3 regions of the Paenibacillus sp. FSL L8-0502 genome follow, and region 2 is predicted to be linked to each of the others. Evidence: riboswitches for the same ligand, from Rfam matches in the RefSeq annotation. Region 2 holds a riboswitch; each other region holds the start of a gene.
What was found. Region 2 has a riboswitch for glycine ahead of NSQ57_RS19020 (sodium:alanine symporter family protein). Riboswitches for the same ligand answer to the same signal wherever they lie in the genome.
Positions count from the first base shown of each region.

Region 1: it holds a riboswitch for glycine, as region 2 does, so the genes downstream of both, gcvT (glycine cleavage system aminomethyltransferase GcvT) here and NSQ57_RS19020 (sodium:alanine symporter family protein) in region 2, are expected to answer to the same signal.
Region 3: it holds a riboswitch for glycine, as region 2 does, so the genes downstream of both, sdaAB (L-serine ammonia-lyase, iron-sulfur-dependent subunit beta) here and NSQ57_RS19020 (sodium:alanine symporter family protein) in region 2, are expected to answer to the same signal.

Region 1 covers NZ_CP151958.1:4,209,060-4,213,456, reverse strand. Annotated here, with positions in the region: gene gcvT (glycine cleavage system aminomethyltransferase GcvT) at 66-1,166, opposite strand; glycine riboswitch at 1,343-1,534, opposite strand; gene gcvH (glycine cleavage system protein GcvH) at 1,835-2,227, shown strand; gene NSQ57_RS18260 (PTS mannitol transporter subunit IICB) at 2,655-4,133, shown strand; gene NSQ57_RS18255 (BglG family transcription antiterminator) at 4,215-4,397, shown strand, end outside.
Region 2 covers NZ_CP151958.1:4,375,494-4,379,890, reverse strand. Annotated here, with positions in the region: gene NSQ57_RS19030 (LacI family DNA-binding transcriptional regulator) at 1-554, opposite strand, end outside; gene NSQ57_RS19025 (glycoside hydrolase family 1 protein) at 768-2,225, shown strand; glycine riboswitch at 2,391-2,467, shown strand; glycine riboswitch at 2,486-2,580, shown strand; gene NSQ57_RS19020 (sodium:alanine symporter family protein) at 2,741-4,159, shown strand; gene NSQ57_RS19015 (iron-containing alcohol dehydrogenase) at 4,217-4,397, opposite strand, start outside.
Region 3 covers NZ_CP151958.1:441,563-445,959, reverse strand. Annotated here, with positions in the region: gene NSQ57_RS01995 (ABC transporter ATP-binding protein) at 1-854, opposite strand, end outside; gene NSQ57_RS01990 (DUF6359 domain-containing protein) at 1,183-2,778, opposite strand; glycine riboswitch at 3,105-3,198, shown strand; gene sdaAB (L-serine ammonia-lyase, iron-sulfur-dependent subunit beta) at 3,321-4,010, shown strand; gene sdaAA (L-serine ammonia-lyase, iron-sulfur-dependent, subunit alpha) at 4,000-4,397, shown strand, end outside.

The sequences.
Region 1 (4,397 bases), 170 kb from region 2:
TGAGATGAAAACCCGGAAATACATATCTGACATGTTTGCTTTATAGAAATAAGGAGAGTTTAAGATCAGCGTGGGCGCTTATAAAAGGGGGCTGCCACCACCTCGGCACGCAGGCGTTTGCCACGAATCTCAACCTCCAGTGGTGTGGAGAGGGCGCTAAAACGACTGTCCACCAAGGCGAGGCCCAGATTACGCTTCAAGGAGGGCGACTGAGTCCCCGTTGTGACCTCACCGATGTGTTGTCCTTCTGCGAATACCGGATAATGGGCGCGTGGGATACCGCGGTCCATCATTTCTAGCCCGATCAATTTACGAGGAACCCCTTGTTCTTTTTGACGCTGAAGTGCTTCTCTACCGATAAAATCTCCTTTATTCAGCTTGACGAAGAAACCCAGACCGGCTTCGAGTGGTGAAATTGTGGCAGATAACTCCTGTCCGTATAGCGGCAACCGAGCCTCAAAGCGTAGTGTATCGCGAGCACCAAGTCCAGCGGGAATCAGCCCATACGACTCACCGGAACGAAGCAAACCCTCCCATACGGCGGGTGCTTCCGCGGCAGGTACGTAAAATTCAAAACCGTCTTCGCCCGTATATCCGGTTCGTGAGACGAGTGCTTTTGCTCCGAACAATGGCACGTTCTCATGAAAGTGGAAAGATGCCAGATTCGTAATATCCGTATCTGCCACGGCTGCGGCAATACGTGCTGCTTCCGGTCCCTGCAATGCCAGCAATGCTATTGCATCAGACACATTCTCCATGTGAACGGATGCAGGCACATGACGAAGTAACCAATCCCAATCCTTATCAATGTTGGAGGCGTTCACAACGAGCATGTAGCGTTCCGGTCCTTTGCAGTAAACAAGCAGGTCGTCTACTACACCTCCATCGGGGTAACACAGGAGTGAATATTGTGCCTGACCTGGTTCCAACTGGCTGACATCATTCGTGGTCACCCTTTGTAGAAAAGCTTCGGCCTCTTTGCCTTCAACCAAAAACTCACCCATATGCGATACATCGAATAAACCCGCACGTTGCCGGACGGCCTCATGCTCCTTTTGAATGCCGCTAAACTGAACGGGGAGCTCCCAGCCTCCAAAGTCAATACAACGAACCCCAGACTGCGTCCCGTAGGATGAATATAGCGGTGTTTTTCGCAAATTAGTCATGTTTCCACTCCTATCCGGTGTAATCGGCTAAACAAAAAAGACAGGCCGAAAAAAACGTATAGACAGCAGTCTATACTCTTTTTTCAGCTCTGTCCTTGATACCAGAAAGTTACCCCGGTATGTACCGGGTTTCCTCTTGGGTGATCCGCTCCAATAGCGAATGCTCTCCAGAGATGCGTCCGGCAGAGGTCCTTTTGCCTGAGAGATTCACCTGCAATGCAGGCTTACTCCTTCGGCGCTACCTTCGGGATCAGCAGTATATTACCTGGCTTTGCAGATAACAACTTGATCCGATTCGCGTGCACAACTGTCTCACAAGCGGCAACAGCTATGCGAATCTTTTTGGCAGTCTCTCCCTCTGCGTTCATCCGCGTTTGCAGTTGTCGGGTGTTTCTCAAAGTATTTGCTATAACCCATTAATACGCAAATTCATTCAAAATGTCAATAAAAATGTCATCAAAAACAATAGAAAAAACATTTAATATATAAATAAGGATATGTAAGCGTTTGTTATAAATTATTATATTTTTATATAGAGCGCTATAGGAGGTAATATGAAGTATTTTTGTTAGTATTATTGACATGAGTGTTCTTATTGTCATAATCTTAACCTGTCTAATACAGGTGAGCAAATGCGATTTTATTCATATGGAAGTGAGGGGAACAGAATGGGTGAAGTGAAGCAGCAACTTTGGTATACAGACGAACATGAGTGGGTTCAGCGGACAGAGAATGGAACGGTGCGGATTGGTATTACAGACTTTGCACAGCACCAACTGGGTGATATTGTTTTTGTAGAATTACCTGAGGCGGGAGTAACGATTGAGCAGGGAGCGGAGATCGGTACGATTGAATCGGTGAAGACGGTATCCGACCTTTTTGCTCCGGTGACGGGAACCATATTAAAAGTGAATGAAGCGCTGGAAGGTACACCTGAGCTAGTGAATGAATCTCCATATGACAAAGGTTGGATGGTAGAAGTAGAGATGGATAAAGATGTGGAGGAATCATTGGGCAAACTACTGTCGGCGGATCAGTATGAGCAGTTGATTTCGGAGTAATAAATAGAGCAATGCAGCATGAAATAATAGCGTGTTATTCGGAATTTTATATTGATTTTTAATTGAATAAGAGCATCGTTAGTTTGCTCGATTTTTGTATAAAATAGTCGCTATGATTTGACGTAGCGGCTATTTTTTTGTCTTTTTTATGAAAACGTAATTACGTGTGTTGTTCTGATATAGTGGGTTGTCCCCATATAGGAATCATACATAATCCAGCGCGGTTTTTCGACTAATTTCTATAGCTACAGGTCATATTAAGAAGAATTATGCAGGTATAATATCTTCCTGGATAATTTAAATTTAAATGTTGTCATCAACGTTCATGACGAAAGTACGTTTTCATTTCGTTGATGAAGATAGCGCTGTCATTTAGTATGAATTTTAAGAAAAGGTAGTGATGCTTACCTACAAGGAGGATTTGAATATGAGTACATTGGACGCAAAGCCAAGTTCAAAAGGAGGCACTCGTGTCGCCGTACAGCGTTTTGGCCGTTTTCTTAGCGGTATGGTTATGCCCAATATGGGAGCCTTTATTGCGTGGGGGTTGATTACGGCACTCTTTATTCCGACCGGATGGTTCCCGAACGAAGGTTTTGCACAGTTGGTTGATCCGATGAAAAATTATTTGTTGCCGCTGCTGATTGGTTATACAGGGGGCACGATGATTCACGGACAGCGTGGAGGTGTGATCGGTGCCATCATGACGATGGGTGTCATAGTAGGAGCCGATATCCCGATGTTCCTGGGCGCGATGGTAGCTGGTCCGCTGGCTGCGTGGATATTGAAGAAGTTCGACAAGGCCATTGAAGGCAAAGTCAGATCAGGCTTTGAAATGCTGGTCAATAATTTTTCGGCCGGGATTATCGGTGCCATTCTAGCACTGCTTGCCCATGTGGCGATCGGCCCGGTTGTACAAATGATCAGTCAAGTGTTGTCGGCAGGGGTACAGTTCCTCGTGAACGCGGGGCTATTGCCGCTTGTCAACCTCATTATTGAGCCCGGAAAAGTATTATTTTTAAACAACGCGCTGAATCACGGAGTATTGAGTCCGATTGCGTTGGAGGAAGCTGCAAGAACAGGCAAATCCGTACTGTTCATGCTGGAATCCAACCCTGGGCCGGGGCTTGGTATTTTGCTGGCCTACTGTCTGTTCGGCAAAGGCTCTGCGAAGTCGTCAGCTCCTGGCGCAGTCATCATTCATTTTTTCGGCGGGATTCATGAAATTTATTTCCCTTATATTTTGATGAAGCCGATTCTGATTCTTGCAGCTATAGCTGGCGGTGTTGTGGGAACCTTCTGTTTCATGTTGACAGGTGCCGGACTGGTTGCTGCTCCTTCACCGGGTAGTATCATCGCCTATTTTCTAATGACGCCAAAAGGTGGATATTTGCCAATGCTGAGCGGGGTGATCGCTGCTGCGGTCGTATCCTTTGCTGTTGCAGCAGTGTTACTCAAGACAGGTAAGCAACAAGAAGAGGGGCTGGAGGAAGCTGCATCTCGCCTGAAAGATATGAAAAATCAAAGCAAGAGTGCCAGTGCTAACGCCACTGTAATGGAAGATAACCACGAATCTGATCGTGCTGCCGAGATTGTCGCAGATCGAACGCTCAAGGATAAATCCGAAGTGAACAAGATTGTCTTTTCCTGTGATGCAGGTATGGGTTCAAGCGCGATGGGTGCCTCGATTTTACGCAAAAAAATGAAGCAGGCGGGCGTAGGCGTAACAGTTACGAATACGGCAATCAGTGAAATTCCACAGGATGCGGATATTGTCATTACGCAAAAAACGTTGACAGACCGGGCTAAAACAGTAGTCCCGAATGCTGAACACATTTCCATTGACAATTTTCTGAAGAGTCCTGAATACGAAGCGCTGGTTGAACGTCTGAAATCCGATTCTTAATCCCCGTCATAGTCAGGCGGACTGTATGCAGTGTACGTCTCCTGCTGGAGGGATGAGCTTGGGAAGGAACGGTATGCGCTTATGAATATTACGAAACGACAACGTGACATCGTGGAATATCTTCTGGAGCAGTCCAAAGAGGTTACTGCCGGGGAAATTGCCACGAAGATCAATGTCAGCACAAGGACGGTTCATCGGGAACTGGGCGCAGTCGAGCATTGGCTGGCAACTCATGAGGTGAAGCTGGAGAAAAAGTCAGGGATT
Region 2 (4,397 bases):
CTGCTCGGACGGCCAAAAGCATTGGCTATACGAGTATAGCCTTTTTGTATCAAATGCTTTAGTGCTAGCATGTAACCTTCATATTGATCCATTGCCACGGAGCGAATATCGGTATGCTCCATTCGTTGCCAGGCCACGATTGGGCCATATTTACAATAGGTACTCAAAAAATCAGTGTCATTCACGCAGGAAATGATGACCAGCGCGTCGACTCTTTTTCTTTTTAAATCTTCAAAAGCTTGAAGCTCTTTCTTTTTGTCTTCTCCCGAAGTATAAATAATGGTCTGGAATTCATATTGTCCGGCGATTTCTACAAAGCTGTCCAGAAAAGCAAGAACAATTTCATTAATCGTTGAAGTGATGATACCAATCTGAAGCGTCTGACCCTTGGATAGGGAAATGGCATTCCGATTAGGAACATAATCTAATTCCTGCATGATTTTCAAAATCTTAGCTCTTGTTTCATGACTGACATGGGGGGACTGATTTAATACTCTGGATACCGTAGCCTTGGAAAAGCCCGCCAGTTTTGCAATTTGATCAAGATTCGACATGGAGCTTCTCCTCACATAAGAAAAAAATACTTGACATGAAACGCGTTACAACAATTAGGATGCTTATGAGGGCATTACGTCTATTTTAAAGCATCTGTCAATGCATTTCAAAGGAGAACGGTTACCGTTAGGTATGGATTCACATTTGCAGCATTTGATGGGATTACTTAGGCCAAAGTAAAAATCTTATATACGGAAAGAGGTCTTTATACCATGACGAAGATGCTAAAAGGATTTCCGAAAAACTTCTTGTGGGGCGGGGCAACTGCAGCCAACCAATTGGAAGGTGCTTTTGACGTAGATGGAAAAGGCTTGTCCAGCGCAGACATGATTGCTTATGTACCCAAAGCGGAACGTAAGAACGATCACGCTATAGAGATTTCGTCCGAGCGACTCGAAGACATTTTGGCAGGCAAAGTCAATGCCCGTTTCCCAAAACGTGAAGGTGTGGACTTTTACCACCACTACAAAGAAGATATTGCATTGTTCGCTGAAATGGGCTTTAAAGTATTTCGTATGTCCATCCACTGGTCGCGGATTTTCCCGAATGGCTATGATCACGAGCCGAATGAAGCAGGATTGCAATTCTACGACAATGTATTTGATGAGCTGCGCAAATATAATATTGAGCCCTTGGTAACATTGTCACATTATGAAACACCGCTAGGTCTGACTCAGAAGTATAATGGCTGGCTGGGTCGTGAAGTCATACAGCATTACGTCAATTATGCCGAAACGGTGTTTACACGCTATAAGGATAAAGTAAAATACTGGCTGACCTTTAATGAAATCAATGTAATGACCATGAGTCCGTTCACCGGTGGCGGTGTGGTTATTGACCGTGTAGAAAACAAACAGCAAGCGATATATCAAGCATTGCATCATCAATTTGTAGCTAGTGCACTGGCAACCAAACGGGGACATGAGATCATCCCGGGTGCTCAGATCGGCTGTATGTTGGCACGTATAGAAAGCTATCCACATACGTGTAACCCAGCGGATATACTGAAAGCCCAGCATGAAAATCAGATGAACCTATTCTTTACGGATGTGCATGCCCGTGGGGAATATTCCAACTATATGAATCGTTATTTTGAAGAAAATAATATTGTGATCCAGACAGAACCCGGCGATGACGAAATTTTGAAAAATAATACGGTTGATTTTATCTCATTTAGCTACTACATGACCTTGACCGTATCGGCAGGTCCAGAAGGCGAGAAAGCAGCAGGAAACCTGATTGGCGGCGTGAAAAATCCGTATCTGCAATCCTCCGACTGGGGATGGCAGATCGATCCGATCGGCCTGCGTGTTACACTGAATACGTTTTATGATCGCTATCAAAAGCCTCTGTTCATCGTGGAAAATGGCTTGGGTGCATATGATAAGGTGGAAGAGGACGGCTCTGTGCATGACACGTATCGCATTGATTACTTGCGTCAGCATATTGTCCAAATGAAGGAAGCGATTGCCGACGGTGTTGATCTGATTGGTTACACCAACTGGGGCCCTATCGACCTTGTGAGCATGTCTACTTCCGAAATGTCCAAGCGCTACGGATTTATTTACGTTGATCTGGATGATGACGGTAACGGAACGCTCAAACGCTCCAAAAAAGACTCTTTTAACTGGTATAAAAATGTGATAGCAACCAATGGTGAAGAATTGTAATTTCATATCGTCTCGGGCGGGTATAGCAGAGGACATCCTAAGGATGCAATCTGCTGTACCCGCTTTTTTGATAGACATAATAATATTTCAGAGGGCTTCACAAACTTTTCACTTGTAATAAGCTGAAAGTTTTCTGTATAATGAATAAAAATTTCATATGTCTGGTTGATGTTTGCGGGAGATGGAACGAAAGTTCCGACCGAAGGGGCAAAACTCTCAGGTGCTTAGGCTGTTTACAGCCACAAGCGGGGACCGTAAACGGACAGAACTCTGGAGAGACCCTTAATTGGGCGCCGAAGGTGCACCGCAGAGAACATCTGCTTAAACTCTCAGGCAAAAGGACAGAGACGCGAATAACCTGTGACAGGGAATGCCCTAGGCTTTTTTATGAGCTATTAGAGGCAGAAACCTGCACAAGATGGTTGTATTTTTTCGTGCCTTTAACCTCTCCAGGAGTCGAATCAGCTGATTTGACTCTTTTTTGTTTTCTAATATGTTGGAGGAGCGGGTTGAAAATGAATTTGGTACATGTGTTAGAAACGATTGACAGCTGGATATGGGGAGCGCCGCTTCTTATTCTCGTGATGGGCACGGGGTTGTGGCTAACGATCCGCTTGAAGCTGCTTCAGGTTATTCGATTGCCTTTGGCGCTCAAGCTAATTGGTAAAGCGCCGGACGAAGGTAGCGGAGATGTAAGCAGCTTCGGTGCATTGAGTACGGCACTGGCAGCTACTGTAGGTACAGGAAGTATTGTTGGCGTAGCGACAGCGATCAAGCTGGGTGGGCCCGGTTCATTATTCTGGATGCTGGTTGCAGCTTTTTTCGGGATGGCAACCAAATATGCGGAAGGATTATTATCCGTTAAATACCGTGTTAAAGACCGGAACGGACAATTTTCGGGTGGTCCGATGTATTATATTGAAAATGGACTTGGCCGCCGTTTCAAGCCGCTGGCGATGTTGTTTGCCTTTTCTGGTGTTCTTGTAGCCCTATTTGGAATCGGTACTTTTCCGCAAGTAAAGGCTATCGTTTCTTCGACGGAAAGTAGCTTTGGAGTGCCAACGGTAGTTACAGCGATCATTATTTCCGTGTTAACTGCTGTTGTTACGATTGGAGGACTCAAAAGTATTGCCAAGGTATCCACAAAGATTGTTCCATTCATGTCGGGGCTCTATATCGTAGTTTGCTTAATTGTACTCATTAAGTTTGCAGGAGAGCTTCCTCATGCGATTGCTTTAGTATTACAAGGGGCCTTCTCGACCACATCTGCAACGGGTGGATTTGCCGGAGCGACGATTATGTTGGCGATGCGAAGTGGAGTTGCCAGAGGTATTTTTGCTAATGAAGCCGGTTTGGGAAGTGCGCCAATTGCAGCAGCTGCTGCTAAGACGAAATGGCCTGCAGAACAAGGGTTGATATCCATGACAGGCGTATTTATCGATACGATGATTATTTGTAATCTGACGGGATTTACGTTGCTGGTTACGGGAATATGGAGTGGAAATGACGATGGAGGTCTGATGACCCAGCATGCGTTTTCCAGTGCCTTTCCGGCTGGTGCAGAACTCGTGACGATTAGCCTTATTTTATTTGCATTCACAACGATACTGGGCTGGAATTACTACGGGGAACGTTGTGTTGAATATTTACTGGGTGTCAAATGGATTAAACCATACCGTTATTTGTTCATCGCACTTGTGGCAGGAGGTGCGTTCATCAAGTTGGAAGCCATTTGGCTGCTGGCAGATATCTTTAACGCAATGATGGCTTTCCCGAACCTGATTGCACTGCTTGGTTTGTCAGGCATTGTCGTTGCAGAAACCCGAATCTATATGGATTCTCTGAATTCTAGTAAGAAAAAGGGCATTCTTGCAGGTGCCAGTGTAGGGGCAGCTATTCAAGTAGAAGAAAAGGGACACACGGTTAATTCATAAATTCCAAAAGGGAGTGCCTTCAGCCATCACAGGCTTGAGGACACTCCCTTTTGAATGTTATAACGATGCACGCAAAATAGCTAAAATATCTTCTTGATTCAGCTTTTTATAATTACCGAAGCCTCCATATTCCATTTCACGGGCTGCAATGGTTGCAATTTTTTCCAATTGCTCATCATTAATATTGTAATCGGCCAGGGTGGAAGGGGCACCGAGACTTGTCCAGAATGCACTAAGA
Region 3 (4,397 bases), 1.9 Mb from region 2:
CGGGGGATATCTTGTAATGAGGGAACAATGCCGCCGATGACATGCAGTGATTCCCCCTTGGTATGCGATCCCGGCATGGAAGCAAGCAAAGAACGCGTATACGGATGCTGTGGTTGCCTGAATAATTCAAAAACATCAGCGCTCTCCACGATTTCTCCGGCATACATGACCACCACGCGGTCGGCTACTTCTGCCACAACACCAAGATCGTGCGTAATCAGGATAATACCGCTCCCAGTCTCCTGTTGAAGCTGTTTGAGCAAGTCGAGAATTTGCGATTGGATCGTTACATCGAGCGCAGTCGTCGGCTCATCTGCAATAATAAGAGAAGGTCGGCAAGCTATGGCAATCGCGATCATCACACGCTGCCGCATCCCTCCTGACAGTTCATGCGGATACTGATCATACACACGCACTGGATTCGGTATATCTACACTTTCCAGCAGCTCCAGCACACGTTCCCTTTTTTGCTTCGTAGATAGTGACGTATGATAATCGAGATTTTCCTCAATCTGCTTGCCAATGCTCATCAACGGGTTGAGTGCTGTCAACGGGTCCTGAAAGATCATGCCAATTCCCGCTCCGCGGATTTTATTCATTTGCCCTGAGGAAAGACGGTTCAAGTCCGTTCCTTTAAAAAAGACCTTCCCCTCTACACGCGTGCGTTCCATGTCATGCAGTTGCGGGATCGAAAGCGCTAACGCGCTTTTGCCACAGCCGGATTCTCCGACTACAGCCAGCACTTCATTGGGGTTGACCGTCAGATCCAGATGGTCGACTGCGGGGTGATATTGATCCTGGATGCGAAAAGATACGGATAATCCTTTAATTTCCAACACAGGTTCGGTATTCAATGCGCGCTTCCTCCATTCTCCATGGTCTTGTCCCGCTTATTCTCACCATGTTTGATGTTTAAAACCTCTCATGAACATTACATACCGTTTTTGTCGGAATAATTTGAATACATCCTATCACCAGTATATGGATATATCAATTAAGATTATGCTATCAACATCATTTAAAAAATCAATGATCCAGCAATAGTGCGGCCTTTCTGGCACAAAATGTAATGAAATAACCAACCACAGGTTAATTTTCATCACAAAAAAAGTCGCCTGATCCCTCAGCAGGGATCAAACGACTAACTAACCCAAGCTCACATTGAGCTCCTGACAATATAATTTACGAAGCCGCTCCATAGGAGCCAGACTTGAATGTTCTAGGATCGTACCATTTGTAGCCTGCTGCCGGAGCAGACCAAGGCTCAGGCTGTGGTTCCGTGGACGCCGCAGGCTCTTCGAATGGCAGAAGCTTCGTTGGTTGATCCAGAGTCAAACCTGCCACATCAGACAATTTCGTGTAGTCCTGCTTCCATGCAAGCCATTGAACCGTTTGCACCAGGAAGGTTGAATCATCCACTTCTTTGAAGCCATCATATGTCTTCTTCGACTGTCCGTTTTCCTCACGCACATATTTCGGTGTAGCATCTTCTACAGGGGAAGAATCACCGATGAATGCCGCCTTGCCTTGGCCTACCTTGGAGATAGCGGCATAAGGTCCTTCCGCACGGCCCCCGCCGTTATAAACCCCCTGATCTACCGCATTCCCCCATTTTTTCGTGCCTGAAGGGATATAAGCAATGCCTTTAGCCTTGGTAGGATCAATAATAGCCAGCGTAGATCCTGCATGCATGGCAATCGAGCGCACACCCTTGGTAATACCGAAAGATTGATCTGCGGCTACAATGTCGGTAGCATTCACATCACCGAGCGCATTGTAACGGAAACGAACGCCAAAGTTGGCCGCCAGCCAATCGGAGCTTGTTAATCCTTGCATTGCCGGTGATGCAGCCTCTTCTGCAGTCATGCCTTTGGCCGGATTAGTATAGGCTCCACGACGGTAGCCATTCATAACCTCGGAGGAATCCCAACGGTTTTTGTTACGATCTGCATTATAATGATCGGAGATGAAGAAGACGCTCCCTCCGTTATTCACGTATTGCAGCAGGGCAGCCTGCTCGGATGCCTTAAAGGCAACATTCGCTTCACCAATAATGAACACATCATATTGGCGCAGCTTGTCATAGGTTATGGCCTGCTCTCCATAAGTAAAAGGAATGGGACGATTTAATGGGTCTACCGTAAAGCCTACATTACGCAGTCCATTGGCAAAGTCGGAGAAGGCGCCTTCAATGACCCAATCTGCTGCACCAGCGGTCTGTGCGTGCGTATTATCGAACAGCACCTTTTTGCCTTTTCCATCCGGCAATGTAGTACCGGGTTGACCCGGGTTGCCAGGTTCAGGTTCACCAGGTTCCCCTGGCTCGCTTCCGTTCACCAGTTCAACAGCGCTTGGGCTTTTCACTCCACCAAAATTATTGTAGGCGCCAAGTGTACCCGTCACACGGATTTTGCTGCCGATCAGCTCAGGATGGCCTGACAGTCCAAATTGCCCTCTGTACGCGGATGTCAGCTGTACATCCAATAGATTAGAAGTGCTACGTTCATTAGCCTGGTCAGCAATCAGTACGTTAAAATCATTCGCAAACGGAGAAGAAAAGTTAGCCGTTTTCGATCCGGTAGCATGTCCGACGATATAACCTTCTACCGTCACCGTACCTCCACTGCTTTGGCCCTGAAGTGCTTCGGCTACTGTCAATGCTCCCTCTGCCTTGACCTGACCGAACGGAACGAAGATCCCGATCAGCAGTGAAACGATCGCTGCTAGATGCAGCATCCCTTTTAAGCGTGAACCTGTGAACCGCAAGCCTTTTACCATACGTCAATATCCCTCCTATGATTTCCATAAATGTACTTGTCCTCTATCAGATTAGCCGCCAATCTTCTAATTCCTTCCTGATTTCATCCGTAATTATGTAAACTTTAATCTTTTTTATTGGAAATGCACCTGTTTATGTAAAAATTAAACCCTGTGATTGACACCGAGCACGTCATACATTACGCTAAGAAAGACATGTAGAACGGTATACGCGAATGAAGATGACGGGAGAGTCTGTCCAGGGGGCTTACACTCTGGCGGCACCGAAGGAGCAAGACGCCAGCACCCGGCTGGCGGATAATCTCTCAGGTCCATGTATCGTCATCTGACGCAACTCTGGAGAGAGCGCAAGCCACCCAAGGGGTAAGGCGGTAAGAACACCGCACGAAACTCTCAGGTAACGAGGACAGAGATAAGGGAAACTTCCTTATCCTGTCCTTTTTTGTGCTCACATTGTGCGTCAGCATTAGGAACCGTCATAACCGCGCAAAGACGCGGAAATACCATATAGTATGGTATTAGAACATACAGGGGGCCACACCATGCGTTTCAAAGATGTATTTTCTATTATCGGCCCGGCCATGACCGGACCTTCCAGTTCACACACCGCAGGCGCGGTGCGACTCGCACGCGTTGCCCGGCACTGGCTCGGGGCGCAGCCTGACCGTGCCCGTATGACACTGTACGGCTCCTTTGCCGATACGTATAAAGGACACGGTACGGATCTGGCGCTCATCGCAGGACTGCTTAATTACGATACGGACGATCACCGGATTCCAGATGCCGAGCAATGGGCCGAGCAAGCCGGGATGACCGTGGAATTCGCCGTCAGTGGACTCCCCGCTCCTCATCCGAACACCGTCCGTTTCGAGTTGTGGAAGGGCGAGGATCAGCGCACACTGCTGGGCTCCTCCATCGGCGGCGGCAGCATCCATGTCCAGCAACTCAACGAATTCCGGGTCAATCTGACCGGGGAGCTGCCTACGCTGGTGCTTCTCCACTCGGATAAGCCCGGTACATTGGGCGCAATAACTTCAGCGCTGGGCGCGGCCCACATTAACATTGCCTATATGCACGTAGATCGCAAAGGCCGGGATGGTGAAGCACTCACCGCCATTGAAACGGACAGTTCTGCTCCAGCTGAACTGATTGCGGAACTGCGTTCTTTACCTCATATGTATGAAATTAAGATGATTAATTTGAAAAAAGGAGCTGAATCCGATGCGGTTTAGCCATCTGCATGAGATCAGCGCTTTATGCGCTGAAGAATCCACCACGATTGGCCGCTTGATGATTCAAGAGCAGGTACAAGAAACGAATACAACGGAGGAAGAAATCTTTCGCCAAATGTCTGATTATTATGAAATCATGAAGGAAGCCGTTCATCGCGGTCAGACACAAGACACCGTATCCCGCAGTGGATTGACGGGCGGCGACGGCAAGCGCCTGGCCGAGTATCTGCGGTCAGGGGAGACCTGCTCCGGTGATGCCTCCGCGCTCGCCATGGCTTATGCCCTCTCCGTGTCGGAGGTTAATGCATCCATGGGTCGCATTGTCGCCACTCCTACCGCAGGCTCATGTGGGGTTATCCCTGGTGTGTTCATCAGTGCGCAGGAACG